Beijerinckia sp. 28-YEA-48: one gene and its partner. The protein of the gene in region 1 interacts with the protein of each later gene in a pairwise test. Links are inferred from orthologs where the notes say so. Each region holds a gene or a part of one and is shown in the gene's direction. Other genes may lie near its edges. The genes, in order: ruvA and ruvC.

Region 1 (13,324 bases):
CCCCGAGGCCCAGGCCGCTTTCGTCAAGGAAATGGTCGCCCTCATCGAGAAGGAAAAGGCAGCTTTCGACATCGACGGCTACCGCGATGCGCCTCCGGGCCTGCGCGTGTGGTGCGGCGCGACGGTTGAATCCGCTGACGTCACGGTGCTGACCGAATGGCTCGACTGGGCCTTCGCCCAGGCGCACGCCAAAGTCGCCAATCCGGTCTGATCCTGCTCCGGATGGGGCAACCCATCCGGATGTTTTTCGCGACGGCCGTTGTGCGGCCGCGCAATCCCCCAATTCATCGTGAGGACTTCACCATGGCTCCACGCGTCCTGATTTCCGATGCGCTTTCCCCCGCCGCCGTTCAGATCTTCAAGGATCAAGGCGTCGAAACCGATTTCCAGCCGAACCTCGGCAAGGACAAAGAAAAACTTGCCGAGATCATCGGCAATTACGATGGCCTCGCCATCCGCTCCAACACCAAGGTCACCGCCAAACTGTTGGAAAAGGCGACCCGCCTGAAGGTGATCGGCCGCGCCGGCATCGGCGTCGACAATGTCGACATTCCCGCCGCCACCGCCAAGGGCATCATCGTGATGAACACGCCCTTCGGCAATTCGATCACGACCGCCGAACATGCCATCGCCATGATGTTCGCGATCGCCCGTGAAATCCCCGCCGCCGACGTCTCGACTCAGGCCGGCAAGTGGGAAAAGAACCGCTTCATGGGCGTCGAAATCACCGCCAAGACACTGGGCATCATCGGCTGCGGCAACATCGGCTCGATCGTCGCCACCCGCGCCAACGGCCTGCAGATGCGCGTCATCGCGTTTGATCCGTTCCTGACGCCGGAGCGCGCCAAGGAACTGGGCGTCGAGAAGGTCGAACTCGAAGACCTGCTCGCCCGTGCTGATTTCATCACCCTGCACACGCCGCTGACGCCGCAGACCAAGGGCATCATCTCGACCGAAAACCTCGCCAAGACCAAGAAGGGCGTGCGCATCATCAACTGCGCCCGTGGCGAGCTTGTCGACGAAAACGCCATGCGCGCCGCGCTGGAATCGGGCCATGTCGCGGGCGGCGCCTTCGACGTGTTCTCGGAAGAGCCGGCGACCAAGAACGTCCTCTTCGGCCTGCCCAACGTGGTCTGCACGCCGCATCTTGGCGCTTCGACCACGGAAGCGCAGGAGAATGTGGCGTTGCAGGTGGCCGAACAGATGTCCGACTATCTGATGCGCGGCGCCATCTCCAATGCGCTGAACTTCCCCTCGATCACCGCAGCCGAAGCGCCGAAGCTGACGCCCTTCGTCGCGCTTGCCGAAAAACTCGGCTCCTTCGCCGGCCAGCTGACCGAGAGCGAAGTGCGCAAGGTGACGATCACCTATGAAGGCAATGTCGCCGAACTGAAGACCAAGGCGCTCACCGCCGCGGCCATCGCCGGCTTCCTGCGGCCGATGCTGTCGGACGTGAACGTGGTTTCGGCGCCGATCGTCGCCAAGGAACGCGGCATCGTCATCGACGAAGTCACCCGCGCCGCCGAAGGCGACTATGAATCGCTGATCACCTTCTCGGTGACCACCGACAAGCAGGAACGCGCCATCGCCGGCACTGTCTTCCAGGACGGCAAGCCGCGCATCCTGTCGATCAAGGGCATCAAGGTCGACGCGGAATTCTCGCCGACGATGATCTACATCACCAACGAGGATAAGCCGGGCTTCATCGGCCGCTTCGCCGGCGAACTCGGCGACGCCAAGGTCAATATCGCCACCTTCGCGCTGGGCCGCGACAAGCCGGGTGGCTCGGCCATCGCGCTGGTCGAGGTGGACGGCGACGTGCCGCCGGCGACCCTGGACAAGATCCAGGCGCTGCCAGGCGTCAAGCAGGCCAAAACCCTGCGGTTCTGATCGGCGGACCAACCGCCTCATCTGTCACAGCTTTAAGGCCCCGGCTCGCCAGAACCGGGGCCTTTTGATTATGAGACGGCGCGTTTTTCGCCCGAAAACGCTATAGGCTATCGCTTCAGCGAATCGGGCAACGGCATGATCGGCAAGCTCAAAGGTCTCATCGACAGCTACGGCGAGGATTTCGTCATCCTCGACGTCAACGGCGTCGGCTATGTGGTGCAGTGTTCGACCAGAACCCTGCAGAAGTTGCCGCGCGTCGGCGAAGCCGCAGCGCTCGCCATCGAAACCCAGGTCCGCGAAGACGCCATCCGCCTGTTCGGCTTCTCGTCCGACTCCGAACGCGACTGGTTCCGCCTCCTGCAAACGGTTCAAGGCGTCGGCTCCAAAGTCGCCCTGGCAATCCTCGGCATTCTCAGCCCCGGCGAACTGGCGACCGCGCTCGGCACCCAGGACAAATCCATGGTCGCCCGCGCCCCCGGCGTCGGCCCCAAACTGGCGGCCCGCATCGTCGCCGAATTGAAGGACAAGGCCCCGGTCTTCGGCCATGTCGATCCGGCCGTGGCCAGGCTGTCCGGCGCCGAGGAAGCGACGAGCGCGCCCAAGCCGGTGCAGGACGCCATTTCCGCCCTGGTCAATCTCGGCTACGGCCGGCCGCAGGCCGCCGTCGCAGTCGCCGCCAGCGTCAGAGCCCTGGGCGAAACGGCTGAAACCAGCGCCCTGATCCGCCGGGGTCTGAAGGAATTGGCGCAGTAATCGAGTGATTTAAAGGAATAGTACGCTGACCACTCCGCCCCGCCGCCTCATCTCGCCGGAAAAGCGCGACGACGACACGGATACGTCGATCCGGCCGCTGTCGCTCGATGATTTCACCGGCCAGGAAGCGGCGCGCAAGAATCTGCGCGTCTTCATTGAGGCGGCCAAGGCCCGCGGTGAAGCCCTCGATCATGTGCTGTTCGTCGGCCCCCCCGGCCTTGGCAAGACGACCTTGGCGCAGATCGTGGCCCGCGAGCTCGGCGTCAATTTCCGCTCGACCTCCGGCCCGGTGATCGCCAAGGCCGGCGATCTCGCCGCGCAGCTCACCAATCTCGAAGAAGGCGACGTTCTGTTCATCGACGAGATCCATCGGCTCAGCCCGGCCGTCGAGGAAATCCTCTATCCGGCGATGGAGGATTTCCAGCTCGACCTCATCATCGGCGAGGGGCCGGCGGCGCGTTCGGTGAAGATCGACCTGTCGAAATTCACCCTGGTCGGCGCCACCACCCGCGCCGGCCTGCTGACCACGCCGTTGCGCGACCGCTTCGGCATTCCGGTGCGACTGAATTTCTACACCGTGCCCGAGCTTGAAAGCATCGTGCGGCGCGGCGCCCGCGTGCTCGGCATGAATATGAGCGAGGACGGCGCCAACGAGATCGCGCGCCGGGCGCGCGGCACACCACGTATCGCCGGCCGCCTGCTGCGCCGGGTACGCGATTTCGCCATCGTCGACAATGAAGCGGTCGTCACCCGTACGGTGGCCGACCGGGCGCTGCGCCTGCTCGATGTCGACGCCATTGGCCTCGACCAGATGGATCGGCGCTATTTAACCTTGATTGCCGAAAATTTCGGCGGCGGCCCGGTCGGCATCGAGACCATCGCGGCGGCGCTGTCGGAACCGCGCGACGCCATCGAAGACATTATCGAGCCGTATTTGCTGCAGCAGGGCTTCCTGCAGCGCACCCCACGCGGCCGCCTCCTCACCACCAACGCCTTCAAACATCTGGGCCTTGCCGAACCCAGGCGGGAGGTGCCGCAATTTGGCCTGTTTGACGATGAAGAAGATTAGGCCAAGTTCTCTTATCCCGCTTGCTCCTCCTTCCATCCGCCCCGGAGCTTGATGCTCGCCTGATGGTTACGCGCCGCGCCTTCCTCCGTCTTCTCTCCGGCCTTGTCGCGGCCGGCGCAGCGACGTCCGCTTACGGCATCGTCATCGAGCCGCTCTACCGGTTGCAGGTGACGCGCTATGCGCTGAAGCCGCGCAACTGGCCGGCCGATCTCAATCTGCGCCTCGCCATCGTCGCCGATATCCATGCCTGCTCGCCGTGGATGACGGCCGAACGCGTCGCCGGCATTGTCGCGCGCACCAATGCGATGAATGCCGATATGATTCTTTTGCTTGGCGACTATATCGCCGGCCACAAATACCAGACGCCGATCCCGCCGCATGAATGGGCCCAGGCGCTGCAGGCTTTACATGCGCCATTAGGCGTTCATGCGGTCCTCGGCAATCACGACTGGTGGCAGGACCGGGCGGCGATGAAGCGCAGCAAAGGCCCGACGATCGCCGGCCAGGCGCTCGAAGATGTCGGCATCAAGGTCTATGAAAACGACGTCGCGCGGTTTGAAAAAGACGGCAAGCCATTCTGGCTCGCGGGGCTTGGCGATCAAGTCGCTTTCGTTGCCCAGCGCGGCTGGCGCAATCCACACCACGGCATCGACGATCTTCCCGGCACGTTAGCGAAGATCACCGACGATGCGCCCATCATCCTGATGGCGCATGAGCCGGACATTTTTCCGAAAGTGCCCGATCGCGTATCCCTCACCCTCTCGGGCCATACCCATGGCGGCCAGATCCGCATCTTCGGCTATGCGCCTGTGGTGCCCTCGCACTATGGCCGACGCTTCGTCTACGGCCATGTCAACGAAGGCGGCCGCGATCTCATCATCTCCGGCGGCCTTGGCTGCTCGATCCTTCCCGTGCGCATCGGCTCGCCGCCAGAGATCGTCGTCGTCGATCTCGGCCAGCCGACGCAACCGCTGACGACCTCGCGCGCATGAACCAGCACCCGCCGCATCTTCTGCCGCTGCGTGTCTATTACGAGGACACGGATTTTTCTGGCGCCGTCTATCACGCCAATTATCTGCGCTTCATGGAACGCGGCCGCACCGAATATCTGCGCCAGGCCGGCATTCATCAGCACGAGGTTTTCGCCGGCCTGCATGGCGAAGCCTTCGGCTTCGTCGTGCATCGGATGAACATCGAATTCCGCCGCCCCGCGCGAATGGACGATCTCCTGACGGTGGAAACAACAGCCCGCGAGATTCGCGGCGCGGCGATCGATCTGGCGCAACGCGTGCTGCGCGGCGACGAAGTGCTGGCCACCGCCGACGTGCGCGTCGCCTGCGTGATCAACGGCCGCGCCGCGCGCTTACCAGCCTGGGTGCGCGAGCGCCTCGCGTAAGGTGCGTTAACGCACATCCTCGCAGCGTTCATGCACGTCGGTCCGTCATGTGATCGCCGCCCGATCGCGTCGTTTTACCGCCGTGAATTCAACGTAATTGTTGGCAGAAATCGCACCGCCGCCGGGGCTGGCTGCTCACCTTCAAGCCCCATTGGGAGACATCCATGGAGACACCCTTGCGACCGCAGACCCTTGCCTTCGCCGCAGCCTCCACATCCTTTCGCAACAGCTCTATTCTCACCATCGTTTCATTGCCCGCTTTGCTCGCCGCAGCGCCAGCCTTCGCCGCCTCTTTCGAGGTCGCGTCCAAGATCGATGCGGTCACCGTCTATCCCGATGCCGCCAGCGTCATTCGCCACGCCAGCATCGAACTGCCCGCCGGCACACATACCCTGGTGTTTCGCGGCCTGCCGATGAACCTCGACCCAGCCTCGCTGCGCATCGAAGGTGAGTCCGACGGTAAACTGTCGATCGGCTCGGTCGAATCGCGCATCGCGCCGGCCGACAATGCCCAGGCGGATTCCGCCATCGCCGAGCAATTGCGCAAGCTGCGCAACGATCGCGACATCAAGCAAACAATGATCGACACGCTCAATGCCAAGCGCGACATGATCAGCCGCTATGCGCAAGCCTCGCCGGAGAAACTTGGCGGCGACAGCGCGCCGCTCGAAATCGACAAATGGAATGCCGCCTGGGACGTAGTCGGTGGCGCCATGGGCAAGATCAACGAAGAATTGCGTGTCGCCCGCAACGATCTGCGGGATCTCGACGACAAGATCAAGACGGTGGAGAATTCAACCCGCGCACCCGACAACCGCACACGGCCGCTGCGCGAAGTGACCGTCGAGCTCGAAGCCGGCAGCGCGTTGAAAGGCAGGATGCTCCTCACCTATCGCGTCAACGGCGCGAGTTGGCGTCCGATCTACGACGCGCAGCTGACCACCGATGCGAAGGGCGGCAAGGCGTCGCTCGATCTGGTGCGCCGCGCGCTGATCTCGCAACGCACCGGCGAAGATTGGAAAGGCGTGACGCTTTCGGTCTCGACCGCGCGCGTCAATCGCGGCACCCGTGCGCCCGACATGCAGACCCAACGCCTGGCCTTCTGGGAACCGCCGGTGATCATGTCGCGCTCGGCTGCCCCCGCGCCGCCACGAGCCAAATTGAATGCGCCGGTTCAAGCCGAAGCCCAGCAATCGTCGGATGAGGCGCGCTTCAAAAAGGCCGAGGAGGTGGAGTCCAATCTTGAGACCGGCGCTTTCGAAGCCGCCTTCCGCGTGCCAGGCCGCATCGACATTCAAGGCGATGGCGGCCAGCGCGCGCTGCGCATCGGCAGCAAGACCGTGGCAGCCGATGTTTTGATCCGCACCACGCCGGCGCTGGACCAGAGCGCCTACCTCGATGTCAGTTTCGTCAACGAGGATGAGGCGCCGCTCCTGCCCGGCGAAGTCGCACTGCAACGCGACGGCGCCTTTGTCGGACGCGGCCAGTTCAACCTGATCGCGCAAGGGGAAACGACACGTCTGGGCTTTGGCGTCGATGACCGGGTCAAGGTTTCGCGCGTGCCCGTGCGCCGGCGCGAGAACGAGCCCTCCTGGCTCGGTTCGACCAAGCTGGAAATGCGTGAGTTCAGAACCATAGTGAAGAACCTGCACGATTTCCCCGTGAAAGTGAGCGTCATCGATCAGATGCCGATCTCGGAGAATTCGGCCATCGTCATCGAACAGCTCGCGGCCACGACACCGCCCACCGACAAGATCGTCGAGGACCGGCGCGGCGTCATGGGCTGGACCTTCGATCTCGCGCCCACGGCCAGCAAGGAGATCAAACTGGCCTATCGCATGAAATGGCCGGCCGACCGGGCTGTCGCCTTCGAAACCGTGCCCAACCCACCAGGGCAATCGTCACAACCCATGCGCTAGCTGCATTCCACAGTCGATCTGTGATGAAAGCCGGGGCCTTGCGGGCCTCGGCTTTTTTTCCGTAGATTTCCTCCGGTTTCATTGAGGGGACGAGGAAGCGGAATGAGTGCCGAGACCACCGTCAAGAATCTGCTCGCAATCGCCGGTATCGAGATCAACGGCAACAAACCCTGGGACATCAAGGTTCACGACGACCGGTTCTATGCCCGATCGGTCGCGCAAGGGTCGCTCGGCTTCGGCGAATCCTACATGGACGGCTGGTGGGACTGCGAGAAGCTCGACCAGCTGTTTGACCGATTGGTCGGCTCCCGCCTATCGGAGAAAATCCCGTTCAATTTCAAAACCGCGTGGCTGGTGCTGGTCTCCAAGATCCAGAACCGACAGAACATGAAGCGCGCCTTCATCGCCGCCGACGTGCATTATGACCTGCCCGTCCAAATCTTCGAAGCCACCTTCGACAAGCGCCTCACCGGCAGCTGCGGTTATTGGAAAGAGGCCAAGGATCTCGACGCCTGCCAGGATGCCAAGCTCGATCTGATCTGCCGCAAGATCGGCCTCAAGCAAGGTCAACGCGTCTTCGACATCGGCTGCGGCTGGGGCGCCTTCATGGGCTTCGCGGCGGAGAAATACGGCGCGCACTGCGAGGGCGTTACCGTATCGAAGGAACAGGTGGCCTATGCGATGAACCGCTATGCCAACCTGTCGGTCAAATCGACCTTGATGGATTATCGCAACGCCACGGGCGGCCCCTACGATCATCTCGTCTCGATGGGCATGTTCGAACATGTCGGCTCGAAAAACTACCGCGCCTATTTCGAAACGGCGCGCCGACTGATCAAGGAAGACGGGCTGTTCTGCCTGCACACGATCTGGGGCAACGAACCAGAGCCGGCCATCGACCCCTGGATCGACAAATATATCTTCCCCAACGGCGTGCTGCCGACAGTCGGCCAGGTGACGAGCGCCGTGCACCAACTCTTCGTCGTCGAGGACGTGCACAATTTCGGGCCCTATTACGATCTCACCTTGATGGCCTGGAACGACAAGTTCCAAAGCCATCGCGCCGACATGGCACGCGACTACGGCGAACGCTTCTGCCGCATGTGGGAGTATTATCTGTTGTGCTGCGCCGGTGGCTTCCGCTCGCGCGGGATCAGCGTCGGCCAGTTTGTCCTGTCACCGCACGGCGTTCGCGAAGGCTATACAGCGGTGCGCTGATCAAGCATGATTGTCTCGATCATGTACCGGATTATCGTCAAAGGCCTGTTGGATGCAAAGTCACTTGAATGAATGACATCCCAAGCCTGACAGACATACGCGCCGCAGAGGCGCGTATTCGGCCGACCCTCGCACCAACCCCGTTCCTGCATTCGCGCACCCTGTCGGATATCCTCGGCTGCGAACTGTGGCTGAAGTTCGAGAACCTCAATTTCACCGCCTCGTTCAAGGAACGCGGCGCCCTGAACAAGCTCCTGCAGCTGACGCCAGAGGAGCGGGAGCGAGGCGTCGTCGCCGTCTCCGCCGGCAATCATGCTTTGGGCCTCGCCTACCATGCACGCCGCGTCGGCGTGAAGGCCGTCATCGTCATGCCCGAGACGGCGCCGGCGGTGAAAGTGATGGGCGTGCGCGACTGTGGCGCCGAAGTGATTCTGCACGGCAAGACCTTCGCCGATGCCGCCGAGCGCATTCCAGCCTTGATCGCCGAGCGCGGCCTCGTTCTGGTTCATCCCTTTGACGATGCGGCGGTCATCGCCGGCCAGGGCACCGTGGGTTTGGAGATGCTCGCCCAAGTCTCGGCAGCCGGCGCGCCGCCGCTCGATCTGCTCGTCATCCCCGTTGGCGGCGGCGGCCTCATCGGTGGCATCGCCACGGTCGCGAAAGCCTTGCAGCCCAATATCAAGGTTATCGGCGTCCAGACAGAGCTTTACTCCGGCATGGCCCAGGTTCTCGACACCGCGAGAATCATGAGCACAGGCGGCCCTTCGCTCGCTGAAGGCATCGCGGTGAAGGAGCCCGGCTTGCTGACGCGCGAGATCGTGCGCCGTCATGTCGACGACATGCTCGTCGTGTCCGAGCCCAAGATCGAGGATGCCGTGGTGCTGCTGCTTGAAGTGGAAAAAACCCTCACCGAAGGCGCAGGGGCTGCCGGTATCGCCGCGATCAGCTCTTATCCGAATCGGTTCAAGGGCAAGAGGGTCGGCACGGTCTTGTGCGGCGGCAACATCGACATGCAATTGCTGTCGACGATCTTGCAGCGCTCTCTCGTGCGACGCGGCCGGCTCGTCCGCTTCACCGTGACAACATTAGACGCGGCCGGCCAGCTCGCCGACATCGCCGCGATCATCGCTCACCACGGCGGCAATATCGTCGAGGTCTGGCATGATCGCGTCTTTGGCTCGCCACTGGCCAAGACCACGGCGATCGACATCGAGTTCGAACTGCAAAACCCGCAGGCGCGTCAACTGATCGAAGCCGATCTGCGCGCCCATGGCATGGGTGTGGTCTGGCGGCATAGCCCTGTGTAGGCTCTCTCTCGGTGTCATCCCCGACGCCGCAGACGATCCGGGATCCAGGGCGAGCGGTAGAGCCTTCGATCACGCTTCACGTTTCAACGCATCGAGACACGCAGCATTCGTCACGCGCTCCTGGCTCCCGGATCACTTGCCTCGCAAGTGTCCGGGATGACACCGAGGACAAACCCTCACTGCTTCTCGATCTTCGCCAACGCGATATATTTGCCCCAGGCGTCAAGCTCGCTGGCGATCAGCGTGCGCAGATCGTCAGGGCCGCCGGCCCAGGTCTCGGTGGCGAGCTTGCCCATGAAATCTTTCGTGTCCTGGCTGTTGGTGATCTCGCCAAACCAGCCCGACAGTTTGTCGACGATCGGCTTCGGCGTGCCAGCCGAGACGACAACGCCCCACCATGGCGTCAGATTGAAGGACGGAAAGCCGGATTCGGCCAGGGTCGGCACGTTGGGTAGAGCAGAGGACCGTACCGTCGACGTCACGGCAATTGGCTTCACCCGCCCTGCATGGGCCATGCCCGCCACCCAGGTGGCGTCATAAGCGGCGAAGTCGAATTCGTCGGCCAACAAGCCGCGCATCGCATCGGCGACCGCATTGTAGTTGATCCGCTCGACCTGCACGCCGGCCATCTGCGCATAGAGTTCGGCGGTGATCACAGCCGTGTTGGTGCTGGCGCCATAGCGCGCCTTGGGGCCCTTTGATTTCAGCACGGCCGTCAGATCGGCAATGTTATTGATGGGTGAATCCGGTTTGACGATCATGACGAAAGGCACGCGGGCGAGGCGCGCCACCGGCTCGAAACTCTTGATCGGATCGAAGGCGACATCCTTGAACAGATGCGGCGCCGAGGCCAAAGTGGCATTGCCCGGCGTAATCATGATCGTATAGCCATCTGGCTTGGACGTGGCGGCGATCTGCGTCGCGATATTGCCAGCGGCGCCTGGCTTGTTGTCGACCACCACCGGCTGGCCCGACAATTTCGACAGACGATCGCTGTAGAAGCGCACGACGATATCGGCGCCCGAGCCGGGCCCGAAGTTGCACAATGAGCGGATGGCGCGGGTGGGATAATCCTGCTGGGCCATCGCCGGCCACGCGGCCGATCCCAACAGACCCAGGCCCATGCCTCGAGCGATGCCTTGGGCAATGCCTTGGCTGACACGTCGGCGCGTGATGTCCATTCTTCCCTCCCCAATGTTTCGCTTCGGCTTTGTCACATGCCGCCCGCTGTTCTGGCGGAGCAGACGTGCGCAGAACGCAGTTTGGTTTGCAGATGAACTGTGCCAAGAACTGAACATATGTTCAAGAACGCCGACGGGGAAACCCGCCCTCCCATATCGAAAGGTCTGCTCGCCGGCTGCTGGTCCAATCCTTGGCTATTGATGGTGCTCACCACCCTGGCGTGGGCAAGCAATGTCATCCTCTCGCGAATGGCCGTTGGCGAGCTTCCACCGATGTTTTTCGCCGGCATGCGCTGGCCGATCGCCGCCGCCTTGGTGCTGCCGTTTGTCTGGCGCCCGTTCATCCGCGCCTTGCCGATCATGCGGCAGCGTTGGTTGTACCTGCTGCTGATGGGCGGCATGGGTTTCACGATCTTCAGCGCGCTCTTCTATGTGGCGGGCGCCTATACCACCGGCGTCAATTTCTCCATTCTGCTGGCGACGAACCCGGTCCTTACCGTCACCATCGCTTGGATCGCTTACCGCTCGCGCATGCCTCTCATCTTCCTGCTCGGCCTGGCGATGACCTTCCTCGGTGCGCTGCTCATCGCCACCCACGGCGATATAACCCGCCTCCAGGAATTTCAGTTCAACCGCGGCGACCTGATCGTCCTCGCCGGCTGCTTTATCTATGCGTCGTTCACGGTGGCGTTGCGCCAACGCCCGCTCATGCACCCGCTGGTCTTTTTCATCGCCCTGTGCATCTCCGGCACTTTGGTCGGCTTCGTCTTGCTCTATGCCGAATGGTCGCTCGGCTATTTCTTCTGGCCGACCCCCAAGGGCTGGATGATTTTCCTTTATTCCATCGCCTTTCCCACCATTCTGTCGCAAGTTTTCTACATTCGCAGTGTCGAATTGATCGGGCCGCAGCGCACCGGCCTGTTCTACAATCTCGTCCCGGTCTTCGGCGCGCTGATGTCGGTCGTCGTGCTGGGCGAACCCTTCGTCGCCTATCATGGCGCTGCTTTGGTGCTGGTGCTGGGCGGCATCGCCATCGCCGAAACCTTCCGCGCCAAACCTCAAAGCGCGACCTAGCCCCCATGGTGCTACCGACCCGCCCCTTCGCCAAAGCCGGTCAATCAGCCTGGGTCCTGCTGTTGGCGACCATGCTGTTTTGGGGCGGCGGCGTGCCGGTGTCGCGGATGGCGGTGGGCGAAGTGTCGCCGATGACCATCATCTGCGCCCGCTGGGCCATCGCGCTCACTCTGCTTTGGATCTTCGCGCCCAAGCGGGTCTGGACGGAGGTCTATTCGCTGCGCGCGCGCTGGCGCTTTCTGCTCCTGATGGGGCTGGCGATGACCGCGTCCAACTCGCTCGTCTTCATCGGCGCGAAATATACCACCGGCATCAACCTGGCGATCCTGCAAGGGGTGACCCCGGCCCTGGTGCTGGCCGGCGCCTTTCTGGCCTATCGCGCCCGTATCTCGCTGATTCAGGGCGCTGGCGTTCTGATCACCATCTTCGGCGTCATCCTGGTGGCGACGAAGGGTGAGCCGCTGACCATTCTCGCGCTGCAATTCAATCGCGGCGACATCTACCAATTGCTCTCGGCTGCGATCTACGCCGCCTATGTGGTGGCGTTGCGCAATCGGCCGGCGGTCTCAAGCCTCGCCGTCTTCACTGTTATCGCGGTGGTGTCCTTCATCATCTCGATCCCGCTGATGACGATCGAGGTTCTGACCGGCAATTTCTATCCGATGACATGGACCGGCCTTGGCACCCTGCTCTACATCGCGATCTTCGTCTCGATGTGCGGCCATATCTTCTTCATGCGCGCCGCCGAAATGCTCGGACCGAGCCGCGCCGCCATGTTCCACAACCTGACGCCGGTGATCGGCGCTGCGCTCTCGGTGTTGATACTGGGCGAAGCGCTGCAGCCCTATCACATGCTGGCGATGCTCTTGGTCATCGCCGGCATTTACATCTCGGAGTCCTCGGCGATCCGCGCCAGCCGCAGGAAAGCCGCGGCCGGCGAGTGATCAGATCAGCGAATGATCAGATCTGATCGAGGCCGTAGAGCGAGTGCAGGGTGCGCACCGCCAGTTCGGTGTAATCCTTGTCGATCAGCACCGAGAACTTGATCTCGCTGGTGGTGATGGCGCGGATATTGATGCCCTTTTCCGACAGGGCGCGGAACGCCTTGGCGGCGACACCGGCATGCGAGCGCATGCCAACGCCGATGGCGGAAATCTTCACCACGTCGGTGGCGCCCTGGATGCTGGCGAAGCCGATATGGCTCTTGGCCTGGTCAAGCACCGTCTGCGCCCGCTGATAATCGGCGGCCGGCACGGTGAACGTCATGTCCGTGGTCGAATCTTCCGAGACGACCTGGATGATCATGTCGACATTGATATTGGCATCGGCGAGCGGACCGAAGATCGCTGCGGCCACGCCGGGCTTGTCGGCGACGCGGCGCAGGGTGATCTGGGCCTCGTCCCGCGAGAAGGCGATGCCGGTGACAACCTGCTGTTCCACGATTTCCTCCTCGTCACAAATAAGCGTGCCTGGCCGCGGCGCGGCCGGATCATCAAAAGACGAGCGCACGAAGGTGC
Region 2 (16,342 bases), 660 kb from region 1 along the record:
TGCCAATCGATGGGCGTCGAAGCCCTGGCCGATCATCTCAGCCGCCACCATCGCCTCAACCCGGGCGACACCTCCGCCAATGGCGGGCTGACGGTGGAGAATGTCTATTGCCTCGGCAATTGCGCTCTGTCGCCGGCGGCGCTGTTCGACGACCGCCTTGTCGGCCGTCTTGATGAAGCGCGGCTCGATGCGCTTGTGGCGGAGGCGGCCCGATGAGCACGGTGCGCCTCTTCGTTCCCCGCGACGCCGCCGCTCTGTCGGTCGGCGCCGACGATGTCGCCGCCGCCATCGCCCGCGAAGCGAAAGCCCGTGGCCTCGATATCACCATCGTCCGCAACGGCTCGCGCGGCCTGCTCTGGCTCGAGCCGCTGGTCGAGGTCGAGACATCGCAAGGGCGCATCGGCTACGGCCCCGTGTGCGCAGCCGACGTAGCCTCCCTGCTCGATGCCGGCTTACTCGAAGGCAAAAGCCATGCGCTCTGCATCGGCCCCGTCGAAGAGCACAACTATTTCAAACGCCAGCAACGCCTCACCTTCGCCCGCGTCGGCGTGATCGATCCGCTATCGCTCGATGACTATCGCGCCCATGGCGGCTTGATCGGCCTGGAGAAGGCGCGCGCCCTGGCGCCGACCGCCATCGTCGAAGAAATCATGGCCTCTGGCCTGCGCGGACGTGGCGGCGCCGGCTTCCCCGCCGGCATCAAATGGCGCACGGTGCTGGAAGCCCAGGGACCGCAGAAATTCATCGTCTGCAATGCGGACGAAGGCGACAGCGGCACCTTCGCCGATCGCATGCTGATGGAGGGCGATCCCTTCCTATTGATTGAAGGCATGGCCATCGCCGGCCTCGCCACGGGCGCGACACGCGGCGTCATCTACATCCGCTCAGAATATCCGCACGCGATCGCCACCATGCGCGAAGCCGTCGCTATCGCCCGACGCGCCGATGTGCTCAACGCGCGTTTCGATATCGAGATCCGTGTCGGCGCCGGGGCTTATGTCTGTGGCGAGGAAACGTCGCTGCTCGAAAGCATCGAAGGCAAGCGCGGCCAAGTGCGCGCCAAGCCACCGCTGCCGGCACACAAGGGCCTGTTCGGTTGCCCGACGATCATCAACAACGTGCTGACCTTGGCCGCCGCGCCAACCATTCTGGCTGAGGGCGGCATGGCCTATGCGGCGCATGGCATGGGCCGCTCGCGCGGTACCTTGCCGTTCCAGATCGCCGGCAATGTCAAACGCGGCGGCCTGTTCGAGGCGCCCTTCGGCCTGACCTTGCGCACCCTCATCGAGGACATCGGCGGCGGCACCGCCAGCGGCCGGCCGCTGCGCGCCGTCCAGGTCGGCGGTCCCCTTGGCGCTTATTTCCCCGAGAGCCTGCTCGATACGCCGCTCGACTATGAAGCCATGGCGGCGAAGGCCGGCCTGCTCGGCCACGGCGGCATCGTCGTTTTCGACGACACGGTCGACATGGCCCACCAGGCTCGTTTCGCCTTCGACTTCTGCGCCATCGAGAGCTGCGGCAAGTGTACGCCCTGCCGCATCGGCTCGACGCGCGGCGTCGAGACCATCGACAAAATCACGCAAGGGCAGAATGTCGAAGCCAATATCGCTTTGGTGAAAGACCTGTGCACCGTGCTGACCGACGGCTCGCTCTGCGCCCTTGGCGGGTTAACGCCAATGCCGGTAATGAGCGCCCTCACCCATTTTCCTGATGACTTTCATCGTGGCGCCCTACGCGCCGCCGCCGAATAATAAAGATCGCCGAGAAACATCATGCCCCTCGATCGCGAACCTGATTTTGGAACCCCGGCCAGCACCAGCGCCACCACCGTGACGCTAACCATCGATGGCGCTGCTATCACCGTGCCGGCTGGCACATCGGTGATGGCGGCCGCCATGCATGCCGGCACGCAGATCCCCAAACTCTGCGCCACCGACATGGTCGAAGCCTTCGGCTCCTGCCGCCTCTGCCTCGTCGAGATCGAGGGACGGCGCGGGACGCCGGCCTCCTGCACGACGCCGGCCGAAAACGGCATGGTCGTGCACACGCAGACGCCGCGCCTGAGCACTTTGCGCCGTGGCGTCATGGAGCTCTATATCTCCGATCATCCGCTGGATTGCCTGACCTGTTCCGCCAATGGCGATTGCGAATTGCAGGACATGGCCGGCGTCGTAGGCCTGCGCGATGTGCGTTATGGCCAGGACGGCCAAAAGCATCGCACCGTCGCCAAGGACGAGAGCAATCCCTATTTCACCTTCGACTCTTCGAAGTGCATCGTCTGCTCGCGCTGCGTGCGCGCCTGCGAGGAGGTGCAAGGCACGTTCGCGCTGACCATCGACGCGCGCGGCCTCGCTTCAAAGGTATCGACCGGCACCGCTGATTTCCTGACGTCCGAATGCGTCTCCTGTGGCGCCTGCGTGCAGGCCTGCCCGACAGCGACGCTCAATGAAAAGACCGTCATCGAAATGGGCACGCCGACCAAGGCGACCATCACCACCTGCGCCTATTGCGGTGTCGGCTGCTCGTTCCGCGCCGAAACCCAGGGCGACAAAGTGGTGCGCATGGTGCCCGACAAAGCCGGCAAGGCCAATGACGGCCATTCCTGCGTCAAGGGCCGCTTCGCCTGGGGCTACGCCACCCACAAGGACCGCATCACCAAGCCGATGATCCGCGCCAAGATCACCGATCCCTGGCGCGAGGTGAGCTGGGAAGAAGCCTTCGCCCATGCGGCGTCCGAGTTCAAGCGCATCCAGGGCCAGTATGGCCGCGATTCGATTGGCGGCATCACCTCCTCACGCTGCACCAATGAGGAAACCTTCCTGGTGCAGAAGCTGATCCGCGCCGGCTTCGGCAATAACAATGTCGACACCTGCGCCCGCGTCTGTCATTCGCCAACCGGCTATGGTTTGAAGACCACGCTCGGCACCTCCGCCGGCACGCAGGATTTCCGCTCGGTCGAGAAAGCCGACGTCGTGCTCGTCATCGGCGCCAATCCCACCGATGGTCACCCGGTCTTTGGCTCGCGCCTCAAGAAGCGGCTGCGTCAGGGCGCCAAGCTCATCGTCGCCGATCCGCGCCGCACCGATCTGGTGCGCACGCCGCACGTCGAGGCCGCCTATCATCTGCCGGTCATGCCCGGCACCAATGTCGCCCTGCTCAACGCGCTCTCCCATGTCATCGTCACCGAAGGCCTGGTGAAAGAAGACTACGTGCGCGAACGCTGCGAATGGCAGGATTTCGAAATCTGGGCCCGCTTTATCGCTCAGGATATCAATTCGCCGGAAGCTACAGAAGCCAAGACCGGTGTGCCAGCGGCCGATGTGCGTGGCGCCGCACGGCTCTACGCCACCGGTGGCAATGGCGCGATTTTCTACGGCCTTGGCGTCACCGAACACAGCCAGGGTTCCACCACGGTGATGGCCATGGCCAATCTCGCCATGGCGACTGGCAATATCGGGCGCGATGGCGTCGGCGTGAATCCGCTGCGCGGCCAGAACAATGTGCAGGGCGCCTGCGACATGGGTTCATTCCCCCATGAATTCTCCGGCTATCGCCATGTCTCCGACGATGCCACCCGCGAGATGTTCGAGAGCTTCTGGGGTGTCGGGCTGTCGGCGGAGCCGGGCCTGCGCATTCCCAACATGCTGGATGAGGCGGTCGGCGGCCGTTTCAAGGGCCTCTACATCCAAGGCGAAGACATCGCCCAGTCCGATCCGAACACGAAACATGTGACGGCCGGCCTGCGCAGCATGGAATGCGTGATCATTCAGGATCTGTTCCTGAACGAGACTGCGAAATACGCCCATGTGTTTTTCCCTGGTTCCTCCTTCCTGGAAAAAGACGGTACCTTCACCAATGCGGAGCGGCGCATCAGCCGCGTGCGCAAGGTGACGCCATCGCCGTCGGGCCTCGCCGATTGGGAAATCACCCTGCGCTTCGCCGAAGCTCTTGGCTATCAGATGACCTATGATCATCCCTCCGAGATCATGGACGAGATCGCACGCCTGACGCCAACCTTCGCCGGCGTTTCCTATCCGCGGATCGACGAACTCGGTTCCATCCAATGGCCCTGCAACAAGGATGCGCCGGAAGGCACGCCGATCATGCACATCGATCGTTTCGTGCGCGGCAAGGGCAAGTTCATGGTGACGGAATATGTCCCCACCGACGAAAAGACCGGGCCGCGCTTCCCGCTGCTGCTGACCACCGGTCGCATCCTCTCACAATATAATGTCGGCGTGCAGACCTCGCGCTCGCACAACAATGTCTGGCATTCGGAGGACAGACTCGAGATCCATCCCTTCGACGCGGAGGAGCGCGGCGTCCGTGAAGGCGATCTCGTATCCCTGCAGAGCCGCTCTGGCGATGTGTCGCTACGCGCCACGATCACGGACCGCGTGCAGCCGGGCGTCGTCTACACCACTTTCCATCATGCCAAGAGCGGCGTGAACGTCATCACCACCGACTATTCCGACTGGGCGACCAATTGCCCGGAATACAAGGTGACTGCGGTGCAGGTGCAACGCACCAACCATTATTCCGATTGGCAGAACGAAGAACGCGAGAATGCCGATCTCCTGCGCATGATCGAAGGCAGCATGAGCCATGCCGCCGAGTAACGACAAGACACCTAACGACAAAACACGCGCGGCCTTCACCCGCAGCCTGGCACAGCGGTTCGATTATACCGACAGCATTTCCGACGCGGTCGCGCGCAACGTGCCGGTCGAGACACCGATCAACATCGTCTATGCGCCGGTGCCCTTCGCCGTGATGATGGCGACGCCGCAGGATCTTGAAGATTTCGCCGTCGGTTTCAGCTTCACCGAAGGCATGATCGATAGCGCCAGCGACATCCGCTCCATCGCCATTGAAGAGGATGAGCGCGGCGTCAAGCTCATCGTCTCGCTCGCCGCCGACAAACTGCAGCGCCATCTGGCGCGGGCCCGCAAGATCGCCGGGCTCACCAGCTGCGGCATCTGCGGGATCGACGATCTGGCCTCGCTACCGCAGGTCAAACGGACCTTTTCCGGCACGGCGCTGCGCGCCGACGCTATTGAGGCGGCGCTGAGCCAGTTACGCCGGCATCAGCCCTTGAACGTCGAGACGGGGGCTGTCCATGCCGCCGCCTGGTGCGCCTACGACGGCACGATCCGCGCTATCCGCGAGGATGTCGGCCGCCACAACGCGCTCGATAAGCTGATCGGCCATCTGCTGCGCACGAAGGCTGATCCGACCAACGGTTTCGTGCTCATCACCAGCCGCTGCTCGTTCGAACTGGTGGAAAAAACCGCCGTGTTCGGCGCTTCGGCCCTGGTCGCCATTTCAGCGCCGACCTCGCTCGCCATCGAGCGCGCCAATGCCTATCGCATGACGCTGGTGGCCATCGCCCGTTCGGACGGCGCCATGGTCTTTGGTAATGCGGGCACGATCGTCACAGGAGAAACGACGCGGTGAACAACGAGACGACGCTGGTGCGCATGGCCAACCAGATCGCCACCTTCTTCAAGTCCCAGCCCGCGGATCAGGCCGTTTCCGGCACGGCCGAGCACATCCACGCCTACTGGAACAAAGTCATGCGCCGTGACATCTACGCCTATATGGACCAAGGTGGCGACGGCCTCGATCCCTTGGCGTTGAAAGCGCTGGAGCAATTGCGCGCCAACGAAAAGAGCTAGTACGGCAATCGTCCTTTAGCGCTCGTGCGCTTCTGCTCTATCGAAACGCGGTTTGCTCCATAGCCTTTTCGAGCGAAGGGCACCGGTTCGCGTAAAGAAAACGCGTTCGAACGAAAGCCTGAAGTCTTTCGCCGCTTCTATGAAGCGGTGAACGACTTTAATGCCATTTGGCCCAGGCATCATGACCGATAAAGGCAACGGTAAAAAACAATACGCTAAAGGTCGCGCAGATAAGCAGCTTTGACACTGCGTCGGGTTCGTTCCTGAACATCACATCCACTCCTCCGCCCGCTCCAAAGCGAAGTAGCACCCAGACTAAAAACGCGCGCCGCTCTGCGAAAGTGACTTAGGTCATTGAAACCAGGCGCTTTGGCAGAACGTGGTAAATCCCTTCAGCTCGAAATTCATGCCATCGTAACCATTCCAGGCGATAGTGCTGCTACGTACTCCTCTCCATGAACTGTCCCATGCTGACTCGCCGTACTCTTGCTCTCACCGCTCTTTGTTCAGTGGCTACCGGTCTTGCCGGCTGTTCCTCGATCGGCATTCCATCGCTACCCGAAGGATCGTCCACAAAACGGCGCACCTTATCCCGCACGCTATCGGTTCCGAATTACGCGGAAGTCTATGCGGCCTATCCCGGCGAAAGCACGCCGATCCTCGCGGTCAACTACCGCAACATAGATCCACGCTATTTGCGTCAGACAGTCGAATTCACGGGAAGCGCGCCCGTAGGCTCGATCGTTATCGATCCCGGCTCCTATCATCTCTATTACGTCGAATCGGCCAAGGTCGCGACCCGTTATGGTGTCGGTGTTGGGCGCGAAGGCTTTGGCTGGACGGGCGAAGCTCGGATCAACATGAAGCGCGACTGGCCGGACTGGGTGCCGCCGCGCGAAATGGTCGAGCGCGAGCCCGACATCAAGAAACGCCTGGAAATGACGCCGCGCGGACTTGGCGTGCGCGGCGGACCGAACAGCCCGCTAGGGGCGCGCGCCATGTACCTGTTTGGCGCCCACGGCGAGGGCGATCTCGGCTATCGCATTCATGGCACACTGGAGCCGGAAACCGTGGGTAGCAACGTGTCGTCGGGCTGCATTCGGATGATCAACCAAGACATCGCCCATATCTACGCCCGCGTTGCGCCCGGCACGCCCGTGACCGTACTTCCGGTATGAGTTCAGCAGCGCCCAAATGCGTCTCCATCGAAACGCATTTGGCTTGAGCTAGCGGATGAAGTGGTCGAACAGCGGCAGACTGAACACGACCGACAGCGCGATCAGCACATAGGCCGCGATGCGGTACTGACTGTCCGACGTGCCCTTGAAGAAGCGCGCGCCTAACGCCAGGCCGATGGTATAGAGCGGCCACGCAATCAAGGCATAGACCACCACGTCGAAGGTGAAGAACCCGTTGAAGAAATAGACCACGTCGGTCGAGAACGAGGCAAACGCGTAGAACACCATGATATTGGCGCGGATGACGCTTGCTTCGGCTGTGCTCGACAGCCAATAGGCAATGACAAGCGGCCCGGACACGCCCGTGGCCCCGCCTGTCAGCCCGGCGCCAAGCCCAACCACGGTCGAAGCGAGCGGCGTCGGCTGTCCGCGATAGCGCCAGCCGGTGACCAGTACGAGCAGCATGACCGAAACCAGTCCCGCCATGATCCAGCGCAGCACCATTGGATCGGTGGTCTTCAGCACCCAGGCGCCCACCGGCAGCATGGCGATGGCCGCGATCGCCATCGGCGCCACCTCGCGCCAGCGACTTTTGGGCAGATAGGAGAAGCCGTAGGGCGTCGCGCTGACCAGATCGAACAGATAGAACACCGCCACTGCCTTGCGCGGCCCCAGAACGGCTGCGGTCAGCGGGATGAAGATCAGAGCGCCGCCGAAGCCGGAAAAGCCGCGCGTGATGCCCGAGATGAACACGACGCAGGCGACAAACCAGGTGGTCTTCTGCGCCAAAAGCCCCGCGACCTCATGGCCAAGCGAAGCGAACCATTGACTATCGAACATCTGGCGCTCCGGCGGCAGGCCCGTCTGCTAGCGGCCGGCGGCCGAAGACTGATATGAACACCGTATGTCCTCCCAGGCGATTCGCATCCTTGGCATCGATCCCGGCCTGCGCAATCTCGGCTGGGGCATCGTCGAATCCGCAGGCTCACGCCTGACATTCGTCGCCTGCGGCACAATTCATTCAGATGCTGCTCTATCTCTTGGGGAACGTCTGCGACAACTCCACCTCGGTCTGGCAGATGTGCTTCAGACGCATATGCCCGAAGAAGCCGCCGTTGAGGAGACCTTCGTCAACCGCGATCCACAATCGGCGCTGAAACTTGGCCAGGCGCGCGGCGTTGCCCTCGTAGTGCCGGCATTGGCCGGTATTCCGGTCGCCGAATACGCCGCCAATCTGGTCAAGAAAACCGTGGTCGGTGCCGGCCATGCGGAAAAACGGCAGGTGGCCATGATGATCAAAGTCCTGCTGCCGAAAGCTGACGCGCGCAGCGCCGACGCTGCCGATGCGCTCGCTGTCGCCATTTGCCACGCACAGCATCGTGGCGCCCACGCGCGCCTGCAAGCCATCGCGCCAACGGGCCGCAAAACCGGCTAAGGTGTTCCCATGCAATATGTGGATTCCGCCACGTCCTGGCGCCGCCTTTCCGCCGCCGTCGTCATTGGCACGATCGGCTCGATCGGCATGTGGTCCTTCGTCGTCGCACTGCCGGCAGTCCAGGCCGATTTCGGTGTGCAGCGCAACGAAGCTTCCCTGCCCTATACGCTGACGATGGTCGGTTTTGCCTTCGGCGGCGTCTTCATGGGCCGCCTCGCCGATCGCTTCGGCGTTTTCGTGCCGCTGCTCATCGGCGCGGTCGCCCTGTCGCTTGGCTATGCCAGCTCGTCCTTCATGCCAACACTGGCCCTGTTCGGGCTGATGCATATCCTGGTCGGGTTCGGCGCTTCCGCCAGCTTCGCGCCCTTGATGTCCGATATCTCGTTCTGGTTCGCGCGGCGGCGCGGCATTGCCGTGGCCATAGCCTCCGTCGGCAATTATCTCGCCGGCACGTTGTGGCCGCCGCTGTTGCAGGCTTTCATCGCGACGCATGGCTGGCGCACGGTGCATCTCGCCGTCGGCGTCATCTGCCTTGTCACCTTGCTACCACTGGCCTTCCTGATGCGCCAACGCGCCCCCGCCGAAGCGCGCGCCAGCACGCCGCCGGCCTCGAAATTCGGCCGGCTCGAGCTGTCGCAGAATGTTCTGCTGGTGCTGCTCGTCATCGCCGGCGTCTCCTGCTGCGTCGCCATGGCGATGCCCCAGGTCCATATCGTCGCCTATTGCGCCGATCTCGGCTATGGCCCGGCGCGCGGCGCCGAAATGCTATCGGTGATGCTTGGCAGCGGCATCATCAGCCGCATCGCCGCCGGCTTTGTCGCCGACCGCATCGGCGGCCTTTCCGCGCTGATCATCAGCTCGACCCTGCAGGGTATCGCCCTGTTCTTCTATCTGTTTTTCGATGGACTGGCGTCGCTCTATATCATTTCCGCACTGTTCGGCCTGTTCCAGGGTGGCCTGGTGCCCATGTATGCGGTGATCGTGCGTGAATATTTCCCGGGCTCAAAGGCGGGTGCCACGCTCGGCTTGATCATCATGGCCACTTTGTTCGGCATGGCCTTCGGCGGCTGGTTCTCCGGCCTGATCTTTGATTGGACTGGCTCCTACCGCCTCGCCTTCCTCAACGGCCTGTTGTGGAACCTGCTCAACGTGGCGATCGTTGCCTTCCTGCTGCTGAAGCGCAAGTTCACGCCCCAGACGGCCTGAGGATCAGTGCTGGCCGTTAGTGCTGGCTTTGCGGGTGCGACGTCGCGACATTGGTCGAGATATCGCGCGCCGCCAGGCGTTCCTCGGCCGCGAACGGCATGACGGCTTTCTGCCATACCGCATAGCAACCGCGATCCTGCTTTGCCGTATAGAGCGCCGCATCGGCATGGCGCAGCACCAGATCGAAGTCGCGCCCCGCCTCGGGACAGAAAGCGATGCCGATACTGATCGTGCTCTGCACGTCCTGCCCGAAAATACCGAAGGACTCGCGGAAGCTCTCGTTGATGCGCTCGGCCAGTTGCAGCACCATGTCGTCGGCAGGAAAGCTTTCGACCACGAGAACGAATTCATCACCACCCAGCCGCGCGATGAAATCCGTCTGCCGGGTGATTTCGCGCAGCCGCTTGCCGGTCTGCACGAGGATCTGGTCCCCCGCTTCATGGCCCATCCGATCATTGATGTCCTTGAAGTGATCGAGGTCGAAATAGAACAGGGCCAATCGCGGCGCTTCCTGCCGTTCGTCAGCCAGCCGTTCCGACAGATGCTCCTTGAAAGCCAACCGGTTCGGCAGGCCTGTTAGAAAATCCAAGCGTGCCGCTTCTTCATCAACGGCGTGACTGACGACGCGCGCACCCAATTGCGCGGCATAGCGGGCGCCGGTGCTGAGAAGCACGGCGGTATAGACAACCAGCAAGCCGGCGAGGAGCAGACTTGTCTGATGCCCCAGCGAAGCGATGGCGGTGGCTGACCCGACAACAATCGGCACCATGAAAACAAACGTCGCCGCCGGCACCGACGCCAGGGTGAAGGCGCCACCGAAAATCATCCCGACGGCGACGCAGGTGAGGATCAATTGCTCATCCGGCGAAGCGCCGGCAAAATACAGAAACGGGATCGTCGCCCACAAGACGCCAAACAGGCCACCCCGAACAATGGCCAGCCGAATACCGCGCTGAGAGGCCACGGCTGGCCGCGGCTTATCGCGCCGCAGGATGAGTCGCAGGAAGAACCAGGCCGAGAGACCGACGACCAGCACGGTCCAGATATTCAGAAAGGGATCAGCGACGCGATTGAGACCGATGCGCAGCACCAGCGCATTGAAGATCGCCGCCAACATCACCACGGGGGAATTATGGGCAATAGCGCTTATTTGCACCGCCCGGACCCGCCCAGCCGTGGCTGGGGGCAGCGGAGCATCGGCCGGTCGTGGATTGCCCTCCAACCACTGACGCGCGATCGTCAACAACGAAACTGTCATTTCACCGCCTGTATCCCCGGTGCGGCAGCGTAGCCCTATTTATGCCGGTAGTATGAAGACCGACGGCTAAGGACTGGTTACGAGATCGGTGGCTCAAGATCGAGTCATTTCCGAAGTGACCGTGATTTGAGAAGGTTAATGAGCCCTCGGCCGGGCTGGGCACCGTTCCGGCGCGCACAGCCGCTGGTAACCAGCCCGCCACAATCTTCAATGCTTTGAACGACATTTCGCCGGCTTTGAATGGCCTAATCCATTGAAACCAGATGATTCGCGCCTCTCAAGCCGGATCTTTGGCCACCACAGGCAACGCCCGGGACAGCCGGACGGGCCGGACAGGACGATGATGATGGGGCCGATGGTAAACGGCGAAGTCACGAGCGGCGAAACAAAGCGCGACATCTGGGCCGAGGGCCCGGCGGTCCTGCGCCTGCGTATGCTTGAATTGAAATTCGGGTTGCAGTCACGCCGCCTGACCGCGCAAGCCCGCCGCGACACCGAACAGGCCATGCGCGACATGCGCCAGGCCGTGCTCGATCTGCCGCCCCACAGCTTCGCCGATCTCGTCGCCAAACTGCAGACCGTCAGTGAGGGCAACGTCGAGCCGAACTCAAAGAACGGCCCGCAGCCTGACAACGTGATCCGTCACGACGAGACGATCTTCGGCTGAAGCAACGCGCCTTGTCGGCGCAATACATTTTGCCTGGCATTTCTTCGAAACAATTCCGGCTTCTAACAAGCGCGCGGCTGTGCCATGGTCGCGTGACAACAATAAGCCTTCGAGGAATCGATGCCACGCACGCTCCCTGCCATCACGCGCGACCTGCCTCACCGCTCCAACATCGTCGCGCGTCACGATATGGCACGCGTGTGATCGTTCATGTCGAACCTATGTGACGTCGGGCAAGAACAACGACCGTCAAGACAACAATCATGACGGAAGTCTCGCCGCAAAGATCATCAATCAAGCGTGCGCTGTCCCATCGCAATTTCGCGATCTTCGAGGCTGGCCTGCTGCCCCACTATCTGACGGGCTGGATTCAACGGGTCGGCGCCGGTTGGCTCGCCTGGGAATTGACTGAGTCGCCGGCCTGGCTCGGCGTGATCGCCGCCGCCGATCTTGCCCCCATGCTGGTCCTGGCGCCGCTCGCTGGCGCATGGACCGACCGGATCAACCCACTGCCCCTGATCCGCGCCGCGCAAGCGATGATCGTCGTGCAGGCCGTGTTGATGTCGGCGCTGATGTATGCTGGATGGATGTCGATCGAAGTCCTGCTCGCCCTGACGATCTTCGTCGGCTGTGTCTATCCGTTCCATTCCTCGGCACGACAATCGATCATCCCTGCGACGATCGCGCGTGCCGACTTCGCCCCAGCGGTGGCGCTCGATTCCGCCTCTTTCCACTCCACCCGCTTTATCGGGCCGGCGATCGCCGCTTTCATCATTCCGCTCTATGACGTGCAAGGCACATTCGTCGCTCATATTTTCGGCAGCGCGATCTGCCTGATCGCGCTACTCATGCTGCGCCTGAAACCGCCGGATCGTTCGCAGGCGCGCGGCCGCCATCTTCTGGCGCAAGTGGCCGACAGCATGGCCTATGCCGCCTGCCACGACGGGCTGCGTCCGATCCTGCTGCTGCTGACCTTTGCCTCGGTCTGCGTGCGTCCCTTGCAAGACATGCTGCCCGGCTTTGCCGGTGATGTGTTCCAAGGCGGCGCGCGCGAGCTCGCCTGGTTCTCATCCAGTGTCGGTGTCGGCGCCATGATCGGCGCCTTCTACATCGCCTGGCGCGGCGGGCTCGCCGGCCTCACCCGCATCACCATGATCGGCTATGGCGGCGCGGGGCTCGCGGCGCTTGTATTCATTGCCACGGAAAATGTCTGGGTCGGCATCCTTGGCTGCGCCGGCATCGGCTTCTTTCTCAATATCATGTCGACCAGCACGCAAGCCCTGATGCAGCTCGCCACCGACGATGCGATGCGCGGTCGTGTCATGTCGCTCTATCTGGTCATCTATCGTGGCATGCCGGCGCTCGGCGCATTGGCCATCGGCTTTGTATCGAGCCTGTTCGGCCTGCAAATGGCCGGCGCGCTTGCTGCCCTTGTCTGCCTGGCTTTCCTGTTGACCATCCTGCCGAAGCGGGCGGCCATCGCCGCCAATTTTGAAAACCCTCAGCGCCGTCCACCGGCATAAGCCCGACGAGGTGGACAGACCGCAGCGGCGATCTATGATGCCCTGAACAACGATCAAGCAACGATAACGATCAAAGGAGGACGAGATGAAGGAATGGATGAAAGTCGTTCCGGCCGAGGAGCGCAAAGCTTATGAATCAGGCGGCTTCATGGGCGCTGGCGAGATTGGCGCACGCACGGCGCTGATCGTCGTTGATGTCACCTATGGCTTCACCGGCTCGCGCGGCCTGACGCTTGAGGAAGCGATCAAGGAATACGGCCCCGCCTGCGGCCCTGCCTCCTGGGAAGCCATGCCGCGCATCGCCCGGCTCATCGCCATGTTCCGCGATCTCGGCCGCCCCGTCGTCTACACGCGCGGCGATGCCTACGACACGCAGTTCTCCGGCCATGCCACCAAGAGTAAGCGGGCGGTGAAATACGCCGGAAAGTTCAACGAATTCCCGCCCGACATCGCTCCGCGCGAAAGCGAATGGATCCTCGACAAGACCAAGGCGAGCGCCTTCTTCCAGACGTCGCTCGCCGCCTATCTGGTCCGCCAGCAGATCGATACTGTGGTAATCTGCGGCGTGTCCACATCAGGCTGCGTGCGCGCTTCCGTCGTCGATTGCTTCTCCAACGGCTTCTCGACCTTCGTGGTCGACGATTGCTGTTTCGACCGCTCGAACTTTGCCCATTGCGCCAATCTGTTCGACATGAACGCCAAATACGCCACCGTCGTTTCGCTGAGCGAACTCGAGGTTGCGCTGCTCGGCAAACAGTTGGAACCTGCAAAAGCAGGTTGAGAAAGCGGTGGCGCGGTGAAGGACAATCCGTTTCCTTACTTTCCCTATCGCGCCATCGTCGATCATCCGCCGGTGAAATGGCCCAACGGCGCCCGCGTCGCCGTTTGGATCATTCCCAATGTCGAGCATTTCCACGTCGAACGCCCCGGCCCCATGCCGGACGTGCGCAATCATTCACGCCGCGACTACGGCAACCGTGTCGGCGTGTGGCGCATCATCGAGGTGATGGAAAAATACGGAATCAAAGGCACCGTGGCGTTGAATGGCGAGGTCGGCCTCTATTACCCCCGCATCATGGAGGAACTCGTCAGGCTCGACTGGGAGGTGATGGGCCACGGGTTGACCAATTCCACCCTGCTGGTCGGCCTTGATGAAAACGGCGAACGCAACACCATTCTTGAAACCCAGCGCATCATCGAACAGCATGGCCGCAAAATGCACGGCTGGCTCGGCCCCGGCCTTGGCGAGACGTGGAAGACGCTCGACCTGCTGAAGGAAGCGGGCTGCACCTATGTCGCCGACTGGGTCAACGACGATCTACCCTACCGCATGAACAACGGGCTCTATGCCATCCCCTATTCGCTTGAACTCAACGACATGCCGCTGTTCAACGCGCCCAGCATCAGCAATGACGAATTTCTGCGCCGCATCTGCGACAGCTTCGACACGCTTTACCGCGAGGGCGAAAGCGGCGGCCGGGTGATGGCAATCGCCTTGCACCCCTATCTGATCGGCACGCCCAGCCGGATCGGCGTTCTCAACCGCGCTTTACAGCATATTTCGGCGCACGACAGTGTCTGGTTCGCGCGCGGCGTGGAGATCATCGACGCCTACAAAATGCAGGACCTTCCCGAACCTTAAGATCACCCACCGTTTGACCTGAACGAACCGGACTGCGAAAAGCCCTCATGTCCGCTTTCGACACCATGCGCACGACATTCAAGCAGGACCGGCACATCTGGCCGCTGCTGATCATGATCTGCTGCTCGATGATGGGCACCGGCATGGTCGTGCCGATGCTGTCGGTCTATGCCGCCACATTCGGCGTCACCAGCACGCTGGTTGGCATGTTGGTGACAATTTTCGGCATCGGCCGGCTCCTCGCCAATTTTCCCGCCGGCTGGCTCAGCCAGAACGTCGGCCGCCGCCCGCTGCTGGTGGCAGGCCCCGTCATTGTCGCCGTCGGCAGCCTCGGCGCCGCGCTCACCTCGGGCTTCGTCGAACTGTGCTTCTGGCGTTTCGTTCAGGGCGTCGGTTCCGGCATGTACCTGACCGTTTCGCTCGCCGCCCTGGCCGATATCTCGACGCCCGCCACCCGCGCCCGCATCGTCGGCCTTTATCAATTTGCCCTACAGATGGGCGCCACCCTAGGCTCGGTCTTCGGCGGCTTCATAGCCAAACTGTTCGGCCTCACCGCGCCGTTCTGGGCAATGTTGGTCATCTCGCTCGCCACCGCTCTTGTCGCCGTCTTCAGCTTTCGCGACAGCAAGCCCGCGCCGGGACGCAGCCTGTCGGGCGCTTTGGCGAGCGAACAGCGCGGCATGTTCAGCGCGCCGTTTCTCGGCATTTCTTTCGTCAGCTGCATCGCCTTCTTCACCCGCACCGCCTGCATGTTCCAGCTCATCCCGCTGATGGGCCAGGACAACTTCGGCCTCGATGTGAGCCAGATCGGCATCGGCATCGCCATCATCGCCGGCACGATGATGCTCGTCATGCCGTTCAGCCAATTGTTCATCGAAAAAGTCGGCGCCCGCATGGCCGTGGTCTATTCCATGCTCGGCATGGCCGCCGGCCTCGCCGTCATCGTCATCGGCCCGCAGCAATATTGGTTTTGGTTGTGCATGGTGCTCTATGGCCTCACCGGCGGCTTCAACGCCCCGGCCGTCGGCGCCTATTCCATCGCCATCCTGCCACGCCGGCAATTCGGCTCTGGCCTGGGCCTGCAACGCACCATCAGCGATATTGGCTATGTGGCAGGGCCCGTGCTCATCGGTCTCGTCGACGATCTCTCGGGCTTCGGCCACAACGGCGGCATTCTCGCCAATGTCGGCCTGCTGGTGGCCTCGACCCTGGTCTTCATTCTGGTCAGCCGCAACACCTCGACGGACAAATAGATTCATGGCGTTTTGCAGTTTGACTTAGTCAAACGCACAAAGACGCGTTTCTATCGAACGTAATTTGCTCTAACGCCGCGCCGTCGCTGCCATTTGCCCCTTGAGCCAATTGAAACTATCAACGATCCAGCTCGCTTCGATCGTATGACCACCATCGTGCCGGCAGAACTCCGCCGCCTTGCCGCTGGTACAGGTCGCCGCAGTCCAGCTCCGGCAAGTGAGCGGACCGCGCACGGCAACACGATCTGGCTCCGCCCCACAGCCATTGCGCACCAGCAGCCGGCGAAAGCTCTCGTTGGCATCGCCCTGTTTGTAGAGACCGTTGCGGAGCGAACGCCCGGCGATCGGCACCGTCTTGTCGGCCATGCCGTGAATGTGACGCAACATCACCGGGCCGCCAGGGCAGTCTGTCGGCATCGGCTCCCAATAGGCGCCCGACATCGGTGCATAGCCGGCGAAGGCAGGCCCCATCCGGCAGGCGACATACCAGACCATCGAACCG

What was found.
Region 2: the proteins of ruvA (region 1) and ruvC interact in binary tests that used the Escherichia coli proteins (3 or more experiments, as listed by UniProt). The link is inferred for Beijerinckia sp. 28-YEA-48 from one-to-one orthologs.

Annotation. Positions count from the first base shown.
Region 1 is NZ_FNSI01000001.1:5,006,370-5,019,693, reverse strand. The notes cover bases 908-3,834. They hold ruvA (Holliday junction branch migration protein RuvA), read left to right. Parts: upstream 908-2,025; coding sequence 2,026-2,643; downstream 2,644-3,834. Other genes in these bases: BLW50_RS23505 (metallophosphoesterase), read left to right, coding at 3,775-3,834; ruvB (Holliday junction branch migration DNA helicase RuvB), read left to right, coding at 2,669-3,712; serA (phosphoglycerate dehydrogenase), read left to right, coding at 908-1,890. In the rest of the region: BLW50_RS23525 (phosphoserine transaminase), read left to right, coding at 1-211; more of serA, read left to right, coding at 304-907; more of BLW50_RS23505, read left to right, coding at 3,835-4,704; ybgC (tol-pal system-associated acyl-CoA thioesterase), read left to right, coding at 4,701-5,108; BLW50_RS23495 (mucoidy inhibitor MuiA family protein), read left to right, coding at 5,273-7,027; cfa (cyclopropane fatty acyl phospholipid synthase), read left to right, coding at 7,130-8,245; BLW50_RS23485 (threonine ammonia-lyase), read left to right, coding at 8,314-9,552; BLW50_RS23480 (Bug family tripartite tricarboxylate transporter substrate binding protein), read right to left, coding at 9,729-10,733; BLW50_RS31130 (DMT family transporter), read left to right, coding at 10,851-11,807; BLW50_RS23470 (DMT family transporter), read left to right, coding at 11,813-12,751; BLW50_RS23465 (aspartate kinase), read right to left, coding at 12,768-13,324. UniProt on the Escherichia coli protein: The RuvA-RuvB-RuvC complex processes Holliday junction (HJ) DNA during genetic recombination and DNA repair.
Region 2 is NZ_FNSI01000001.1:5,664,966-5,681,307, reverse strand. What follows is about bases 6,810-9,525. They hold ruvC (crossover junction endodeoxyribonuclease RuvC), read left to right. Parts: upstream 6,810-7,760; coding sequence 7,761-8,291; downstream 8,292-9,525. Other genes in these bases: BLW50_RS26625 (GGDEF domain-containing protein), read right to left, coding at 9,514-9,525; BLW50_RS26630 (MFS transporter), read left to right, coding at 8,301-9,497; BLW50_RS26640 (sulfite exporter TauE/SafE family protein), read right to left, coding at 6,905-7,696; BLW50_RS26645 (L,D-transpeptidase), read left to right, coding at 6,810-6,856. In the rest of the region: BLW50_RS26670 (NAD(P)H-dependent oxidoreductase subunit E), read left to right, coding at 1-216; BLW50_RS26665 (formate dehydrogenase beta subunit), read left to right, coding at 213-1,751; fdhF (formate dehydrogenase subunit alpha), read left to right, coding at 1,773-4,619; formate dehydrogenase accessory sulfurtransferase FdhD, read left to right, coding at 4,606-5,457; BLW50_RS26650 (formate dehydrogenase subunit delta), read left to right, coding at 5,454-5,678; more of BLW50_RS26645, read left to right, coding at 6,146-6,809; more of BLW50_RS26625, read right to left, coding at 9,526-10,755; BLW50_RS26620 (hypothetical protein), read left to right, coding at 11,096-11,422; BLW50_RS26615 (MFS transporter), read left to right, coding at 11,686-12,945; BLW50_RS26610 (cysteine hydrolase family protein), read left to right, coding at 13,031-13,726; BLW50_RS26605 (polysaccharide deacetylase family protein), read left to right, coding at 13,742-14,587; BLW50_RS26600 (MFS transporter), read left to right, coding at 14,635-15,840; BLW50_RS26595 (CE1 family esterase), read right to left, coding at 15,910-16,342.